One region of the Robertmurraya sp. GLU-23 genome, then DNA from elsewhere that is predicted to be linked to it. Evidence: predicted binding sites of a transcription regulator. Region 1 holds the regulator's gene; the other holds the start of a gene.
What was found. Region 1 encodes Rex, which represses fermentation and respiration genes when NADH is low (regulators of the CRP and FNR family bind a similar motif). Its sites were predicted from a motif close to TTGTGAAATATTTCACAA; they were not measured.
Positions count from the first base shown of each region.

Region 2: ACVBAX_RS11000 (TIGR04053 family radical SAM/SPASM domain-containing protein) is a predicted target of Rex. The motif match lies at 3,528-3,545, and genes of this name have one in related genera.

Region 1 is NZ_JBRKCV010000018.1:89,720-98,315, forward strand. It holds gene groL (chaperonin GroEL) at 1-768, opposite strand, end outside; gene groES (co-chaperone GroES) at 842-1,126, opposite strand; gene ACVBAX_RS21250 (CPBP family intramembrane glutamic endopeptidase) at 1,428-2,165, shown strand; gene ACVBAX_RS21255 (YdiK family protein) at 2,162-2,374, shown strand; gene ACVBAX_RS21260 (redox-sensing transcriptional repressor Rex) at 2,402-3,064, opposite strand; gene moaC (cyclic pyranopterin monophosphate synthase MoaC) at 3,092-3,586, opposite strand; gene ACVBAX_RS21270 (ABC-F family ATP-binding cassette domain-containing protein) at 3,726-5,648, shown strand; gene tsaD (tRNA (adenosine(37)-N6)-threonylcarbamoyltransferase complex transferase subunit TsaD) at 5,863-6,891, opposite strand; gene rimI (ribosomal protein S18-alanine N-acetyltransferase) at 6,888-7,364, opposite strand; gene tsaB (tRNA (adenosine(37)-N6)-threonylcarbamoyltransferase complex dimerization subunit type 1 TsaB) at 7,351-8,058, opposite strand; gene tsaE (tRNA (adenosine(37)-N6)-threonylcarbamoyltransferase complex ATPase subunit type 1 TsaE) at 8,058-8,513, opposite strand.
Region 2 is NZ_JBRKCV010000005.1:128,220-136,815, reverse strand. It holds gene ACVBAX_RS11035 (YitT family protein) at 1-358, shown strand, start outside; gene ACVBAX_RS11030 (Gmad2 immunoglobulin-like domain-containing protein) at 379-750, shown strand; gene ACVBAX_RS11025 (DUF3813 domain-containing protein) at 786-965, opposite strand; gene ACVBAX_RS11020 (hypothetical protein) at 965-1,117, opposite strand; gene ACVBAX_RS11015 (Cof-type HAD-IIB family hydrolase) at 1,236-2,054, opposite strand; gene ACVBAX_RS11010 (alpha/beta fold hydrolase) at 2,232-3,038, shown strand; gene ACVBAX_RS11005 (metal-sulfur cluster assembly factor) at 3,111-3,419, shown strand; gene ACVBAX_RS11000 (TIGR04053 family radical SAM/SPASM domain-containing protein) at 3,575-4,693, shown strand; gene ACVBAX_RS10995 (Crp/Fnr family transcriptional regulator) at 4,726-5,424, opposite strand; gene moaA (GTP 3',8-cyclase MoaA) at 5,606-6,631, shown strand; gene ric (iron-sulfur cluster repair di-iron protein) at 6,669-7,367, opposite strand; gene ACVBAX_RS10980 (molybdopterin molybdotransferase MoeA) at 7,606-8,596, shown strand, end outside.

The DNA.
Region 1 (8,596 bases):
TGCTTCCCCTTCAACATCCTCAGCAACAAGTAATAATGGCTTTCCTTGTTGTACTACTTGCTCTAGAACTGGAAGGATTTCTTGGATGCTTCCAATTTTCTTATCTGTAATTAAAATAAATGGATTGTCTAAAACAGCTTCCATTTTATCAGAGTCCGTTACCATATATGGAGATGCATATCCACGATCGAATTGCATACCTTCTACTACATCAAGCTCAGTAGTGAAGCCTTTTGATTCTTCGATTGTGATAACGCCGTCGTTACCAACGCGCTCCATTGCTTCAGCGATTAATTGACCAACTTCATCATCAGCAGCAGAAATAGCCGCAACTTGAGCGATAGAAGCTTTGTTTTCGATTGGCTTTGAAATAGCACGTAGCTCTTCAACCGCTACTGCTACAGCTTTATCCATTCCTTTACGGATACCCATTGGGTTCGCACCAGCTGTTACGTTCTTTAAGCCTTCACGAATCATCGCTTGAGCAAGAACCGTTGCAGTAGTTGTACCGTCACCAGCTACATCATTTGTTTTGCTAGCTACTTCAGCAACAAGCTTAGCACCCATGTTTTCGAATGCATCTTCAAGTTCGATTTCTTTTGCAATCGTTACACCATCATTTGTAATAAGTGGTGAACCGAATTTCTTTTCAAGAACCACGTTACGTCCTTTTGGTCCTAATGTTACTTTTACCGCATTTGCAAGTGCATCTACCCCACGAAGCATCGAGCGGCGTGCGTCTTCACTAAACTTAATTTCTTTAGCCATTGTAAAATACCCTCCTCGAGTTTTTTCAATCTATTCTGTCTTCGTTTAGTTTTAAATTAATAAAGTTCTACTCTTATCCAAGAATAGCAAGAATATCGTTTTCACGTAGAATTAAGTACTCTTTTCCTTCATACTTCACTTCTGTGCCAGCGTATTTTGAGAAGATAATACGGTCGTCCACAGAAACTTCAAGAGCTACACGCTCACCGCTTTCAAGTACGCGGCCAGTGCCGACAGCAACTACTTTGCCTTCTTGAGGCTTCTCTTTAGCAGAGTCTGGTAGTACAATACCGCTTGCCGTTTTTTCTTCCGTTTCAACTAGCTCAATTACAATGCGATCACCTAGTGGCTTTAACAAGTGAAACAACCTCCTCAAATATATGTAAGATTTTATTATTAGCACTCACTTAACTAGAGTGCTAACACAACTATTATATTAATGAATCTCTTCCTTTTTTGCAAGCGAGAAACCGCTTTTTTTTATAAATTTTTTGTAAAGGTCCTCCCATAACTTGTTAATTATACAACCTTACTAAGTATGTACTTTTCCACCTATTCTATCCATATAATGCTAAAATACGGACAATAATTCTTCTTATTTGATACAACCTGATGTTTACGAGTAGAATAACTATATTGGATTGAAAAGGAGACTTGTTTTGAAACGTGAATATTGGTTTATATTAATTGCTTATATTGCTATGCAGCTTTCAAGCTTTATTGGTGTCCCTATCACCTCTCTCGTACTAGAAATGATTGGTTTTGAAACCAATCACTCTCAAGGGTTTGCAGGTGTCACTTGGCTTGTTATCAGCTTTACTATCACACTTGTGATTGTCCTGCAGCTGTTACGTAATGAGATGGTAAACGCAAATGCAGTAAGAAACGGAGCCAGCTTAGGTCGGTCGATCCTCTGGGCCATTATAGGTGTCTTTCTTGCTCTATTTGCCCAAGCCTTTGCTGCGAATATTGAACGCCTGATTGGTATTGAGGTAGGATCTGATAATACGCAGCAGATTTTACGCATCATTGAGTCTTTTCCTATTATGATAGTAGTTAGCTCCGTTATCGGTCCTATATTAGAAGAAATTGTCTTTCGTAAGATCATTTTTGGAGCTTTTTATAAGCGATTTAACTTTTTTATATCAGCCTTGCTTAGCTCAGTCATTTTTTCTTTTGCCCATATGGAGCCCGAGCACACCCTACTTTATTCCGCGATGGGATTCACCTTTGCGTATTTGTATGTTAAAACCAATCGGATTCTCGTTCCGATTGTTGCTCACGTATCGATGAATACATTCGTTGTTCTTGTGCAATCCGTATATAGGGAAGACATAGAAAAATTAATCAAACAAGCAGAACAAATGCAAAGCTTTATTGGAGGATTCTTCTTATGAGACAGTCACCTTTATTCTCAGGAATTATATACATCGTCTTAGGTGCTCTGTTCACAGTGTTTGCCATTCAGGACTTACAGCAAAATGGAGAGTGGGGGTTTTTTACCTATCTTCTAGTCTTGCTAGCAACATTTGATATTGGTTCAGGCATTCGGATGATTCTTTTACATTTTAAAATTAAAGAAATGAAGAAACAGCAAAAGAAATAGCCGCTCCACTAAGGGGCGGCTTGTTGTTTATTCCTCTACCATTTCTTCATCCACTGAAGAATAGTGCTTTAAAAAGTACACCAGTGACTGTAACTCAATAGCCAGATCAATATGGTGAACCCTGATGGATGATGGAACCGTTAATCGGGCCGGTGTAAAGTTTAAAATCCCTCTCACCGTTCCTTGAACCATTCGATCGGTAATGGATTGTGCAACTGTTGCTGGAACCGTTAATATCGCAACTTGAATATCTTCTCTTTCAATAACCTCTTCTAGATCATCCATATGATAGACGGGCACTTCTCCAATTTTTGTGCCTACCTTCTCTTCTACTACGTCAAATGCAACAGCAATTTTTGTATTATTATTTTTCAAGAAATTATAATTTAAAAATGCTGTCCCTAAATTCCCGACCCCAATTAACGCAACCTTCGTTAACTCATCTTGGTCGAGTGTTTTACGGAAAAAGGATAATAAATAGTTTACATTGTAACCATATCCCTTTTTACCTAATGCTCCAAAGTATGAAAAATCTCTTCGAATCGTTGCAGAATCGACCTTCACCGCCTCACTTAGTTCAGCTGATGAAACTCGTTGTTTTCCTGATGAGTGTAAACTATTTAAAAAGCGATAATACAATGGTAGCCTTTTCGCCGTTGCTTGTGGGATTTTCATTGATTCATTACTCATCGTTCTTCCCCTACCTTCTATCTTTAACTAATATAGTCTCTCTTCCCTTTTGAAGTCACCGTTTTTACCACCCGTTTTTTCAACAAGGTATGTTTTCCCGATTACCATTCCTTTATCTATGGCTTTACACATATCATAAACCGTAAGCGCACAAACAGAAGCGGCTGTTAACGCTTCCATTTCTACACCTGTATTTCCTTTTGTCTTTACACTAGCAGAAATATGTAGAGTATGGCAATGGTTATCTGATTCCCAATCAAAAGAAATATCGACACCGGTAAGTGGAATAGGATGGCACATTGGAATAATATCCCATGTTTTTTTACTAGCCATAACGGCAGCAACCTGTGCAACTGCTAGCACATCACCTTTTTTCATTTGGTTATGTGTAATACGATCATATATCTCTTGATTGACTGTGATACTAGAATGGGCAATAGCCGTCCGTACGGTTTCGGGCTTATCACTCACATCTACCATTTTCGCTCTGCCTTCTTTATTAAAATGAGTGAACTCTGACATCTATTATACACCTCTTTCAAAATCATACACTATTTTCCTTGTTCTGTGTGAAAACATTGTAACATAGTTCACAACTCATATCATTGCTCATCCGTATTGAATGCGATACACTAACCGTAGAAGTATAGAGGTGAAATCAATGATACTACTACAAGTGAACCAGCTTTCCAAGTCTTATGGAGCTGACCTTATTTTATCGAATATAAAACTAGAAGTTCAAACAAGAGACCGTATTGCCTTAGTAGGCAGAAATGGGGCCGGAAAATCTACTTTACTCAAGATTATTGCCGGTCACCTTTCCTATGAATCAGGTGATTTAATCAAGCCCAAACATGTAACGATCGGGTATTTGGCTCAGAATACAGGTCTTGTCTCCGGATTATCCATTTGGGAAGAAATGCTTACCGTTTTTGAACAGGTTATGAACCAAGAGAAAGAGCTTCGTAAGCTCGAGGAAAAAATGGCTGATCCTAACGTGTTTGAAAATGCTGCATTGTACGAGCGAACAATAAAAGAATATGACCATCTCCAAAACGAATTTAAGGAGAATGGAGGGTATCAGTACGAATCTGATATACGTTCTGTCCTACATGGCTTAAACTTTCACTCTTTCGATTACACTACGAAAATTGATAGCTTAAGTGGTGGCCAGAAAACTCGTTTAGCTTTAGCGAAGCTGCTATTAACGAAGCCTGATATTCTTATTTTGGACGAACCGACCAACCATCTAGATATTGATACGTTGTCTTGGCTAGAGCAATACCTGACTGGCTACACAGGTGCGATCTTAATCGTATCCCATGATCGCTACTTTTTAGATAAAGTGGTCAATCAAGTGTACGAAATCTCTAGGAACCAAATCAGCAAATTCTCAGGAAACTACAGTTCTTATCTTGATCAAAAAGCCGAAAACTACGAGCGTGATCTTAAGCAATACGAAAAACAACAAGATGAAATAACCAAGCTACAGGACTTTATTCAAAAGAATCTTGCTCGTGCATCAACCACCAAGCGGGCCCAGAGTAGAAGGAAGAAGCTTGAGAGAATGCAAGTCATGGACAAACCTCTTGGAGATGAAAAGTCCGCCTCCTTCGGTTTTGATATTGAAAAGCAAAGTGGCAATGAAGTGTTAAATGTCCACTCCCTAGCAGTTGGCTATCATGATAAACGAATAGCTGAAGAACTTTCCCTCCGAATTACTAGAGGAGATTCCGTTGCCTTAGTTGGACCGAATGGGATTGGAAAATCAACCTTACTCAAAACCATTCAAGGAACGTTACAACCGTTAGAAGGACAAGTTCATTACGGTTCCAATGTTAGCATTGGCTATTATGACCAGGAACAAGCAGCTCTGACTTCAAACAAGCGCGTGTTAAATGAGCTTTGGGACGAATACCCTCTTAAAAGTGAAAAGGAAATCCGGACTGTCCTAGGAAATTTCCTATTTACCGGTGACGATGTGTTAAAAAACGTATCTACCCTTAGCGGTGGGCAAAAAGCACGGCTTGCACTCGCTAAACTCATGATGCAAAAAGCGAATCTTCTTATACTAGATGAGCCTACCAACCATTTGGACTTGGACAGTAAGGAAATATTAGAAAACGCGCTAGTGGATTATCCAGGTACAATTCTTTTTGTTTCTCATGATCGATACTTCATTAATCGCATTGCTACAAAGGTGATTGAGCTTAGTAAAACTGCTGCTGTTGAGTATCTTGGGGATTATGATTATTACGTGGAAAAGAAGCTTGAACAAGAAGAACTTAAAGCCATTGAACAAGCAGAAAAGGCTGCAGTTACCGTGGTAGCTTCTCCAGAAAAAAACACGTATCAAATCGATAAGGAAGCCAAGAAATTAGAGCGTCAACGAAAACGACGCATCGAAGAAATAGAAGGATTGATTGAACAGCTCGAAGCAACGATTGAAAAAAATAATACACTGCTTTGTGATCCAGAAATTTTTCAAGACCACGAAAGAGTGGTCAAAATTAATGAAGAAACGGAAACAGCCAAACTCCAGTTAGATGAGTTACTAGAAGAATGGAGTGAACTGGCTGAATAAGCAAAAAGAACCGGGAGAATAAATCTATCCCGGTTTTTCTTTTCCACAATTTTGTTCACAGCTAAATTGTTTTTATATGTGCTTTCCACAGGGTTTTCCACATTATCCACAATTTTAGTTTATTTTATCCACATTATACACAGTGAAACTTGTCGAAACAGTGTTTATACACAAAAAATAGCCCCTATCACGTGATAGGGACTTTTTCCTACAGTTATGTGTTGTGGATAGATAGGTCTAATCCTGGATTTGCATTTAAGGTAAAGTCACTTCTTTGTCCTTTTTCATACATGATACTTCCAGCAGCAGCAATCATGGCTGCGTTATCTGTGCATAAAGAAAGTGGAGGAATAATTAATTCTACGCCTTCAATAGCAGCGAACTCTCTCTCTAGTGCGCTACGCAGTCCTTTATTAGCAGCCACTCCTCCTGCTAATAACACTTGCTTCACTGAATGTTGCTTGGCCGCACGTACCGTCTTAGTTACCAACACATCGATTACACTTTGTTGAAAACTTGCTGCAAGGTCTTCAGGTGCAATGATTTCTCCCCGTTGCTCTGCATTGTGGACGGTGTTGATAACTGCTGATTTTAATCCACTAAAGCTAAAATCATATGACCCTTCCTCTAACCAGGCTCTCGGTAAATCAATAACGGGTGAGCCAACAGCGGCTAATCTGTCAATATGTGGTCCACCTGGATAGGGCATTTTTAACGTCCTAGCTACTTTATCGTACGCTTCACCTGCTGCATCGTCTCTTGTTTCCCCAATTACCTCAAAATGGCCATGTTCCTTCATATAAACGAGCTCAGTATGTCCACCAGAAACAACTAAAGAGAGTAGTGGAAAATCCATTTCCTTTATCAACCGATTTGCATAAATATGACCAGCGATATGGTGGATTCCTACTAGAGGAATACCATGAGCAAAGCTCAGCGCCTTGGCTGCGTTTACCCCTATTAATAAGGCACCGACAAGCCCTGGCCCCTCCGTTACAGCAATCGCATCAATATCTGAAAACTGTAATTCAGCCACTCTCATCGCTTCTTCTATGACAATCGTGATTTGCTCCACATGATGACGAGAAGCAATCTCAGGAACCACTCCGCCGAAGCGCTTATGGCTTTCAATTTGTGAAGCAACGATATTTGCTATAATTTCATGTCCATCTTTTACAATGGCAACAGCTGTTTCATCACAGCTTGTTTCGATACCTAATATATATTGGTTTTTTTCACTCATAATGTCACCCACATGACTAATGCATCCTCATAATTATCAGTATAATAGTTCTTTCGTATTCCACCGTTCATAAAGCCGAGCTTACGGTACAAAGATTGTGCCACTGTGTTCGAAATACGTACCTCAAGTGTCATCGTCTTTGCACCCTTCTTCTTTGCAACCTCCATGATCATACGAAGGATTGCTTCTCCAAGCTTTTGCCCACGAAATTCAGGTAAGACTGCTATGTTTGTAATATGTGCCTCATCAACAATCAGCCACATTCCACAATACCCTAGAATTTGACCTTCCTTTTCTAAAACAAGATAGACAGCGAATTGATTTAATTTCAGCTCATTTTCAAATGATTGCCTAGTCCAAGGGGTTGCAAATGAAAGTTCCTCAATTTTTAAGATTTGATCAATATCTTCTTCCTTCAAATATCGAAACACAAAGGAATCCGTTAAAGAGTGAGTCTCTTCATTTTGCATCATTTTCTTTCTTCCCTTCTATCCATTTCGCTTCAGCTTCAGCTAATCGAATATAATTTGGTACAAAGGTGTGTACATCTACTGGTTCACGATTGATCCCTAATTGAGCTAGCTCTCCAGGACGTGGATTATGTTCTGTGTAATGAGCAAATCTTGCTTGATCTCCCATTATGTTTGCTAATACTTCCTTGTGCATCGGAAGATCATTCCCAACAAACAAAACAGGATCAGGCATCTCCTTTAAGCGCTCCGCCCAATCTGCAGCTAACACCAGTTGGTCTTTTTTAACTGTCTCGAGTGTGCCATTTTGGAAGCGATACAGGCCGGTATAGACTTGTCCTCTTCTAGCGTCAAATAGTGGAGCCACATAACCTGGGAAGTAGCGTGCCGCTGATGATGCTAACACTTCTATGCTTGAAACCCCAACAAGCGGAATTTGTAACGTCCACGCCAATGTTTTCGCAATCGTTACTCCTATACGAACACCAGTATAGGAACCAGGACCTTCTGCGACTACGATTTTTTCTAGGTCTGTTGGTTTAATGTCACATTCCCTGCATAGGTTTTCAATCGCTGGCATCACACGGACCGAATGATTCTTTTTAATATTGGTTATATACTCCCCAATCACTTGCTGGTCATCAATTAAGGAAATACCCAGTGGATAATTTGATGTATCTATCGCTAGTACTTTCATTAGACAAATAGCTCCTTACAAAGCATTTCATATCGTTTTCCTTTTGGTGTTATCGTTAAGCTCCGAGAATTCTCTTCACCATGAGTAATTTTTATTTGTAGAAGCTCGTTTGGTAGTTGCTCTTCAATTAAATGAGCCCACTCCACAACCGTTACTCCCTGACCTTCAAAATATTCATCAAAGCCTAAGTCTTCATAGGAATCCTCTAAGCGGTACACATCCATATGATAAAGAGGGAGTCTTCCGTTATATTCTTTTATAATTGTAAAAGTCGGGCTACTTACATTTTTGTTAATATCAAGCCCCACTGCGAGTCCTTTAGTAAAAGTTGTCTTTCCTGCACCAAGATCCCCCTCTAATGTAATCACATCTCCTGGTTGAAGCTTCTGTGCAAGTTCCTTTGAAAATTGTAAAGTCTCTTCCGTACTGTTTGTTCTTACTATGTATTCGATCATTGAATTAATCACCCAATTCTTTTATAAAAAAGCCTTAGGACAGGATCCTAAGGCTAGTCTCTTATAAGTGTACATGATTTTAA
Region 2 (8,596 bases), on a different contig from region 1:
TATTGTTACTGCAGGATTTTTATACGGGTGGGAAAAGGCCTTATATACGTTAGTTACTTTATACGTGTCTACAAGGGTGATTGACACGATTCACACTCGTCATGAAAAGCTGACAGCCATGATTATTACGAAAAAGTCGGAGGAAATGAAACAGGCTATTCATTCAAGGCTTGTTCGAGGGATTACAACGGTACCTGCAAAAGGTGCATTTACCAATGAAAATAAAGAAATGCTAATAACAGTCATTACGCGCTACGAATTGTTTGATCTTGAACGAATTATTAAGTCAGTAGATCCTAATGCTTTTACTAATATTGTTCAAACAGCAGGAATTTTCGGCTTTTTTAGAAGGGAATAACTAAAATAGGAGGGAAAATCATGAAAAAATTGCTTTTATTGATCACCATTGTGTTTATGTTCATTCCATCCATTGGCTATGCAAAAGAAGAATCTGCATTTAAAAATATTGTCGTAGATGGGGGAAGTGGAAATTACAAAGTACGAGGAGATGCTCATATTGGTAAAAATTATTTTTATTACTCCGTAGAAGACGGACATACACAATTTATCGAGGAAACAAAAATACAAACAGGAAAAGCCTTTGGTGACGCTTATCCTTTTGTTATTACTGTCTCCATCCCAAAGGAGAAACTTCCGAAAAATGGTACCTTGATAATGAATTTGTTTACGAAATCCGAAAAGGGTGAAAACCAACAATCCCGCCCAGTAGTTTTAGAAGTGTTTGAATAAAAAAAGAAGGCTGACGAACTCGTCAGCCTTCCTTTTTATATATCTAGCTCGTTTTGCATTTCTCGCAGCTGCGCTTGTTCAGCTACAGTGGAGTTAGCATATGCAGAAGATAAAGCATTTTTGGCTCGTGATATCGCTTCATACTGGCCGCTACCCGTTGCGTTTTTGGCAAGGTCAACTGCTTTTCTGGCTTCGATAAATAGTCTGTTTCCCATTATATTCCACCAAGTGATGATTCTTTCACATTTGCCATTTTTTGTGCTTCTGCTTCTGCATACGTTGTGTGATATGGGATACGATCGTCATGCTTGGATACTGCATCTACACCTTGTTGTACAAAGCGTTTTGATTTATTGCGTTTACCCATTGCAAATCCCTCCATATCCGAGCTATTTTGAAGTAACAGTCTTGCTACCTCAAGTGTTAGTATGCTCACTAATTTGCTCGCTTACTAGAATAAAAAATGGGAGGGTTTGTATATATTGTTACAATGCTTTTAAGTTTAAATAATCATTTAAGTAGATAGCAATTCCATCTTCCTCATTCGTAAGTGTAACCTCATTCGCGAGGGTTTTTAGTTGCTCAATGCCATTGCCCATTGCTACACCAAGGCCAGCATACTCAATCATTTCAAAATCATTATCCTCGTCACCAAATGCAATAATTCTTTCCTTAGGAATTTGTAGGAACTCCGATACTTTTTTAAGTCCAACTGCTTTGCTTAAACCTGATTTCACAATTTCAATCACGTGCCAAGGATCAGCCCAACGACGATGATCAATCACCTCTGCATGCACATCTGATAAATGCTTTCGAATGTTCTGTACCTGCTCTTCTTCGGCGTGTATCAGCATACTAGTTGGTGACTCTTTTAGGAACCTTCGTAAATCACCTGTTGTTATATTTGGTTTTCCTAAACCGAAAATATCCAGAAGTTTTTCATCGTGGTAATGAAAATACACATCATCTATGACTTCAGCAATAATATTGTGAAAGGAAAAAGAGTCTAGTGCCTCAACAATATCCTTTGCCACTTCTATATCTAAAGGCGTATGATACGCTCCCCACTGGTTAGAACGGGGGTGATGAATAAATGCACCGTTAAAATTTACAATTGGAGTCGTAAGGTTTAATTCATGGTAATACATTTCGCTTGAGCGGAATGGCCTTCCCGTAGCAATCATAATCTCATGTCCTTGTTCTCTGGCGCTGTTAAGGACTTTTTTCGTTTTTTCAGAAATGGTCTTATCGTCTTTTAATAAAGTACCATCAAGGTCTAAAGCAATTAAATGTTTTTCTCTCATGTCTATCCCTCGATTCATGACGTAGTAGGTTAAGTGTAAACCTTTAGGAAAATACTTGTCCACATGATACACTAAAATATAGAAATTCTTAATAAAAGAATGTTGTAGCTATTCTTATGTTAACAATATTGCTTCCCTTCTGTAAAAAAATTCAACTTATTATTGGAGGTTTTCTTTGTGATTTCTGTTGAAAATAAACAAATAGGGGAGATTCCATTATTACATTTGGCTCGCACGAACCTTTTTGATAAGAAGCTCCCTCTCGTGATTTTTATACATGGGTTTATGAGTGCTAAGGAACATAATTTACATTATGCTTATTTACTGGCTGAAAAAGGGTTTCGTGTGTTACTACCAGACTGTCTGTATCATGGGGAGAGACAGACGGAAGAAACTCGTTCCCATTTGCAGTTTCATTTTTGGGAGATAGTTTTACAAACCATTTCAGAACTAAAGAATCTGAAGAAGTATTTTGAAGTAAGTCAGTTGATCGATTCTGAAAGGATTGGAGTTGTTGGAACTTCAATGGGAGGAATTATTACTCTAGGTGCATTAACAAACTATCCATGGATTCATACTGCTGTAAGTCTAATGGGTATGCCTTACTATGAAAAACTTGCTAAAGCGCAAATTGCAGAGCTGAAAAATCAGGGAAAAGAACTGCCGATTGAGCAGTCAGCTATTGATGAATTATTTGGTCGTCTTCGAGAAAGAGACTTAAGCCAACAACCGGAAAAATTAATGGGAAGACCACTTTTATTTTGGCATGGGAAAAGGGACAATATTGTTCCGTATTCATATGCGTATGATTACTACGAAAGCATTAAGAAACATTATCAACAAACCCCTCAGTTACTACATTTTATTAGTGACGAAAAGGCGGATCATAAGGTCAGCAGAGAAGGGCTGTTAAAAACCGTTGAGTGGTTTGATAAGCATTTACTTTCATCAAGTATGATGTACGTCACTTCAGCAGAAAAATAATCATTATATTATAACTTATGTAAACCATTTTGTTATCATGTAAATAGAGTTGAACTTTAAGGAGTGATTATAATGGATCAAGATTTAAAAGATAGTATTATGGGGGCTTTGGAATTAGTTGTTGACCCAGAGCTTGGAATAGATATTGTGAACCTTGGCCTTGTTTATGATATTGAGATGGACGAAGAAGGCACAGCGACCATTACAATGACGTTAACTTCAATGGGTTGTCCGTTAGCAGGTGCCATTGTGGAAAATGTGAAAGAGGCTCTAAGTGATATCCCTGAAGTAAAAAACACAGAAGTAAATATCGTCTGGAGCCCACCGTGGTCAAAAGAAAGAATGTCAAGATACGCAAAGATTGCGCTTGGAATTCGATAGGATGGAAGCTAACCGCTCGTGCGGTTAGCTTTTTTTATGGAAACTAATAAGTTTTATTAAAACTGTGAGCTAGTTCACTTATTTCAGGAGAATATCCCTATACAATGGATGTAAATGATTTTACAAAAGTTGTGCTTTGCCAGGAGGTCCTCATTGTGATTGTTAGTCGAGACTTTAACAAAGATCCGTTTATTGTTATTTGGGAGTTAACGAGAGCTTGTCAGCTAAAATGCCTTCACTGCCGTGCAGAAGCACAGTATAAAACCGATCCAAGGGAATTAACCTATGAAGAAGGTAAAAAATTAATAGATGAAATATATGAAATGAATAATCCCATGCTCGTATTTACAGGCGGGGATCCGCTATTGAGAAAAGATGTTTTTGATATTGCCGAATATGCTGTGAAAAAAGGTGTACGCGTATCAATGACTCCTAGTGCCACACCAAATGTTACGAAAGAGTCAATTGAAAAAGCCAAGGAGGTAGGTCTTTCACGATGGGCCTTTAGTTTAGACGGCCCGACTGCTGAAATACATGACCATTTTCGTGGAACAGCAGGCTCATTTGACTTAACCCTAGAAAGAATTCAGTATCTTCATGAACTTGAAATACCGATTCAAATCAACACGGTGATCTCTCGTTACAATTATGAATACCTAGACGAGATGGCTGAACTAGTCGAGAAGCTACAATGTGTTTTATGGAGTGTCTTTTTCTTAGTACCAACTGGTAGGGGGCAAGAAAAGGATATGATTTCTCCAGTAGAGCATGAGAAAGTATTTATCTGGCTTCAAGAGCTGAGCAAACGCGTACCTTTTGATATAAAAACGACAGCGGCTCAACATTATCGACGTGTGTTTATTCAGCAAAAAATGAAAGAAGAGAAGAAAAAGGAAAATATCTCTTATTTGGATGCCTTAACTAGTCAGGGATTAACAGGAAGTATTGATGGGTTAGGAAGAGCTCCTAAGGGGGTTAACGACGGAAACGGCTTTGTATTTATATCTCATATCGGGGATGTGTACCCAAGTGGGCTGTTACCAATAAAAGCCGGGAATGTGCGTGAGCAGCCGTTAGCCGAGATTTACAGAGAATCACCGATATTTAAAGACTTAAGGAACCCTGATAAATATAAAGGCAAGTGTGGCGTATGTGAGTTCAGATATGTATGCGGTGGCTCACGATCAAGAGCATATGCCATGACAGGTGATTATCTAGAAAGTGAACCATTTTGTGTTTATGTGCCTAAGGCTTTAAGATCAAAGAAAGCATAAAAATCAGAGTGCAGAAATTCCTGCACTCCGATTTATTCAATACTGCAATACACCTTTGGACAATTTTCGCAACCAATTTCGTTTCTTAAAAATTGTAGATTATGAACGATAATTTTACTCTTTCTTATAGAAATAATTTTCTCTTTTTTTAGTTCATTTAAGATGCGATTGGTACTTTCACGGGAAGTTCCACAAAAATTGGCAAGTTCTTGGTTCGTTAGTGGAAGGTCGATGAGGATCCCGCTTTGTACCTCTACACCATAACTATTTGTCATACGGATCAGAGTAGAGTATAATGCGCCTTTCTTTCCATTTAAAACGAGATCACGGAACTTCGTTTGCGTTTTTCTGAAATGGTCGCTCATCCATTTTAAAAACTCTAGGGCAAGAGAACTGTTTCGAAAGATTTCTTTCTCAAGGACATCCTTATTAATGGCAGCAATTTCTGCATCTTCAAGTACCCTGGCGCTAAGTAAATATTTAGGGGAATGAGTAAAAAGTGTTAGTTCTCCGCAAATATCATTTTTACCGCAAATCCTTAATGATAGCTCCCTGCCATCGGATGTAATTTTACTAATCTGTACTTTCCCTGACAGAATGACGTACATTTCCTCTGCTTCCATTCCTTCTTGAAAGATAAAAGTATTTTTTTCTCCAATAAAACGGCGGTCAGCCAGATGAAGAAGTTCTTTTATCTCTATTGAATGAGTTTCTTTTACAACTGCTGACATCCGGATTCACCCTTTTTTAGACAATAATGATTCTATCATCTACAATGAGGGCAATCAGATTTGTTGTCAATAACTTCACGAATGATGTAACAATATGTTCACGTTTAATAAAATAGTTATGTTGTAAAGTGGTTTACCGTTATAATAAAATATACTACAATGCATGCAAGATACTCTTGCGATGGAGTTGATTATCATAAATAAAATTACTGATCAATTAAACCGTCCGTTACGAGATTTAAGAATATCGGTTATCGATCGATGCAATTTCCGGTGTCAGTACTGCATGCCAGCAGAGGTGTTCGGTCCCGATTTTGCTTTTTTACCTAGAAATGAATTACTCAGCTATGAAGAAATTGAGCGTTTGGCTCATATATTTGTAGGACTTGGAGTGGAAAAAATACGCCTCACAGGTGGCGAGCCTCTCCTTCGAAAACAGCTTCCTTTACTTGTTGAGAAGCTCTCTAAAATAAAGGGTTTAAAGGATATTGGCTTAACAACGAACGGCGTTCTTTTACCAAAGTATGCTGAGGAGTTAAAGGATGCTGGTCTTAAGAGGGTAAATGTAAGCCTTGATAGCTTGAATGATGAGCTCTTCGGTGAGATTAATGGTCGTGGTGTGAAAACAGGACCTGTCATAGAAGGAATTCATGCGGCCCAAAAAGCAGGCCTAGGTGTCAAACTGAATATGGTTGTTAAAAAAGGCTTAAATGATCAAGAGATTGTTCCTATGGCACAATTTTGTAAAGATAATGGACTACAACTCCGTTTTATTGAATATATGGATGTGGGTAGTACAAACGGATGGAAAATGGATGACGTTGTAACCAAAAAGGAAATTTATGAACAATTAAATGCGCATTATTTGTTAGAGCCTGTTGATCCCGATTATTTTGGCGAAGTTGCTAAGCGATATCGATACAAGGGTTCAAATGTAGATGTCGGATTTATTACTTCTGTTTCTGAGTCGTTTTGCTCTAGCTGTACTCGATCGAGACTTTCTGCTAATGGGCAGCTCTTTACTTGTTTGTTTAATGGGAACGGACACGATATTCGTGACTTTATGAGAAGCGGTGTCTCTGATTCGGAAATTGAACAAAGAATTACTGACATTTGGAACGGAAGAAATGACCGTTATTCCGATGAAAGAACGGAAGAAACAATAGCAAACAGAAAGAAAATCGAAATGTCCTATATAGGGGGATAAATAAAAACTACTTCTGCGAGAAGTAGTTTTTGTTTTCTTATGAGATATATCTAGGGAATAGAATATTGTTTTCAAGGTGAACGTGCATAAATGTTTGTTCTTCTAATAACTCAAGTCTTTTGTAGACTAGACGATACGTACCACATGCATCCATTGGTGGTTGGAAGTCAGATGTAATGTCTCTTAATTCCTTCAGAATAGCTCCAGCATGATCATGTTCTTTTTCTAATTCGGTTATCTCTTTAATCATTTCGCTCCGAGTTTCGCCAGTAGTAGTATCAAGCTTTTGTAGCATTGGAAATACGAGTTCTTCTTCTTTGGCTGTGTGTTCAAGCAATTCTTTTTTTAGTTCGTAAAAGAGTTCGTATACCTTTAACAATTCTGGACGATGTCCACCATGAACCTTTGCCACCTTTGTTACGTAAGGACTTAAGTTAGCAAGTTCTTCTTCTAAAGGACGATGATAATGCTCAATCACATGGTGAATAATTACGTCAGAGGCTGAATCTGTCCATACGGCTACATCTTCTTTAGATCCTTCATACATATCAAAAAGCTGTTGAAGCTCTTGAATAATTTCATGTGCATCAACTGATTTTTCAGATGCAGCTTCGTCTAAAGGAATGTTTCCACCACAACAAAAATCAATTCGGTTTCTCTTAAACACGTCTGCTGCTTTTGGAAATTCATTTACTATATCTTTTACTAATGAGTCAGTTTGAAATGGATATGTCATTTTAATTGCCCTCCAAAAATACTTTTTATTTACAAATTAAGAATAAATGATTTTGTCTTACTTTAAGGTGATGTGAATCACACTTTCAAATAAATGTTTTCTATTTTCTTCAAATTGTTATGGGAAGTGCGCTAAAATAAGTTATTAAGTGATGTTTGTCCTGTTTTATTTATTATTTGATTGTTTATAATTACACAGGTGAACAGAGGACCTTACCATATAGGAGTTGATTTAATTGATCGAAAAAAGAATGCCGATACAAGTTGGTGAAGCAGTAAAAAAAGTGATGTCGTATTCAATGCGTGGCAAACAAGAATTAGTTTCCATAAACGAGAGTTATGGCCGATACCTTTCTGAGGATTTAGTTGCAACCTCAGATGTTCCCCACTTCAATCGTTCTCCATATGATGGGTTTGCTATTCGTTCCGTTGATTCATCTAATGCTTCGCTTTCTAATGCTGTTGAGTTTGAAGTAGTTGATCATATTGGTGCAGGTTACGTTTCGAATAAGGAAGTCGGTGAATTCCAAGCAGTTCGCATCATGACAGGTGCACAGATGCCTATGAATTGTGACGCAGTTGTCATGTTAGAACTTGCAAAAACGAGTGAAAAGAACGGAAAATCATATATGTCCATTAAGCGATCTTATAAATCAGGAGATAATGTTTCTTTCTCTGGTGAGGATGCGAAAAAGGGAGAAGTCCTTGTAAAAAGAGGAACAAAAATCAATCCAGGGATTCAAGCGATGTTAGCAACATTTGGCTATAAGGATGTACCGGTTGCTAAAAAACCTGTCATTGGATTATTTGCTACAGGTACAGAACTGCTTGAAGTAGAGGATGAATTACAGCCGGGGAAAATCCGAAACTCTAATACTCATATGATTATTGCTCAAATCGAGCGTTCTGGGGCCGAAGTAAGGTATTTCGGAAAACTTCCTGATGATTTTGAGTTATGCTATGAATCAATTAGAAGTGCCATAGTAGAGGTTGATTTATTGATTACTACAGGTGGTGTCTCGGTTGGAGATTTCGATTATTTGCCTCAAATTTATAAAAAATTAGGAGCGGATGTCCTTTTTAATAAAGTAGCTATGAGACCTGGAAGTGTTACCACAGTAGCACATTTAGATGGGAAAATATTATTTGGGTTATCCGGAAATCCTTCTGCTTGTTATGTAGGGTTTGAGTTATTTGCGAGACCAATCATTCGTACCATGCTTTTTTGTA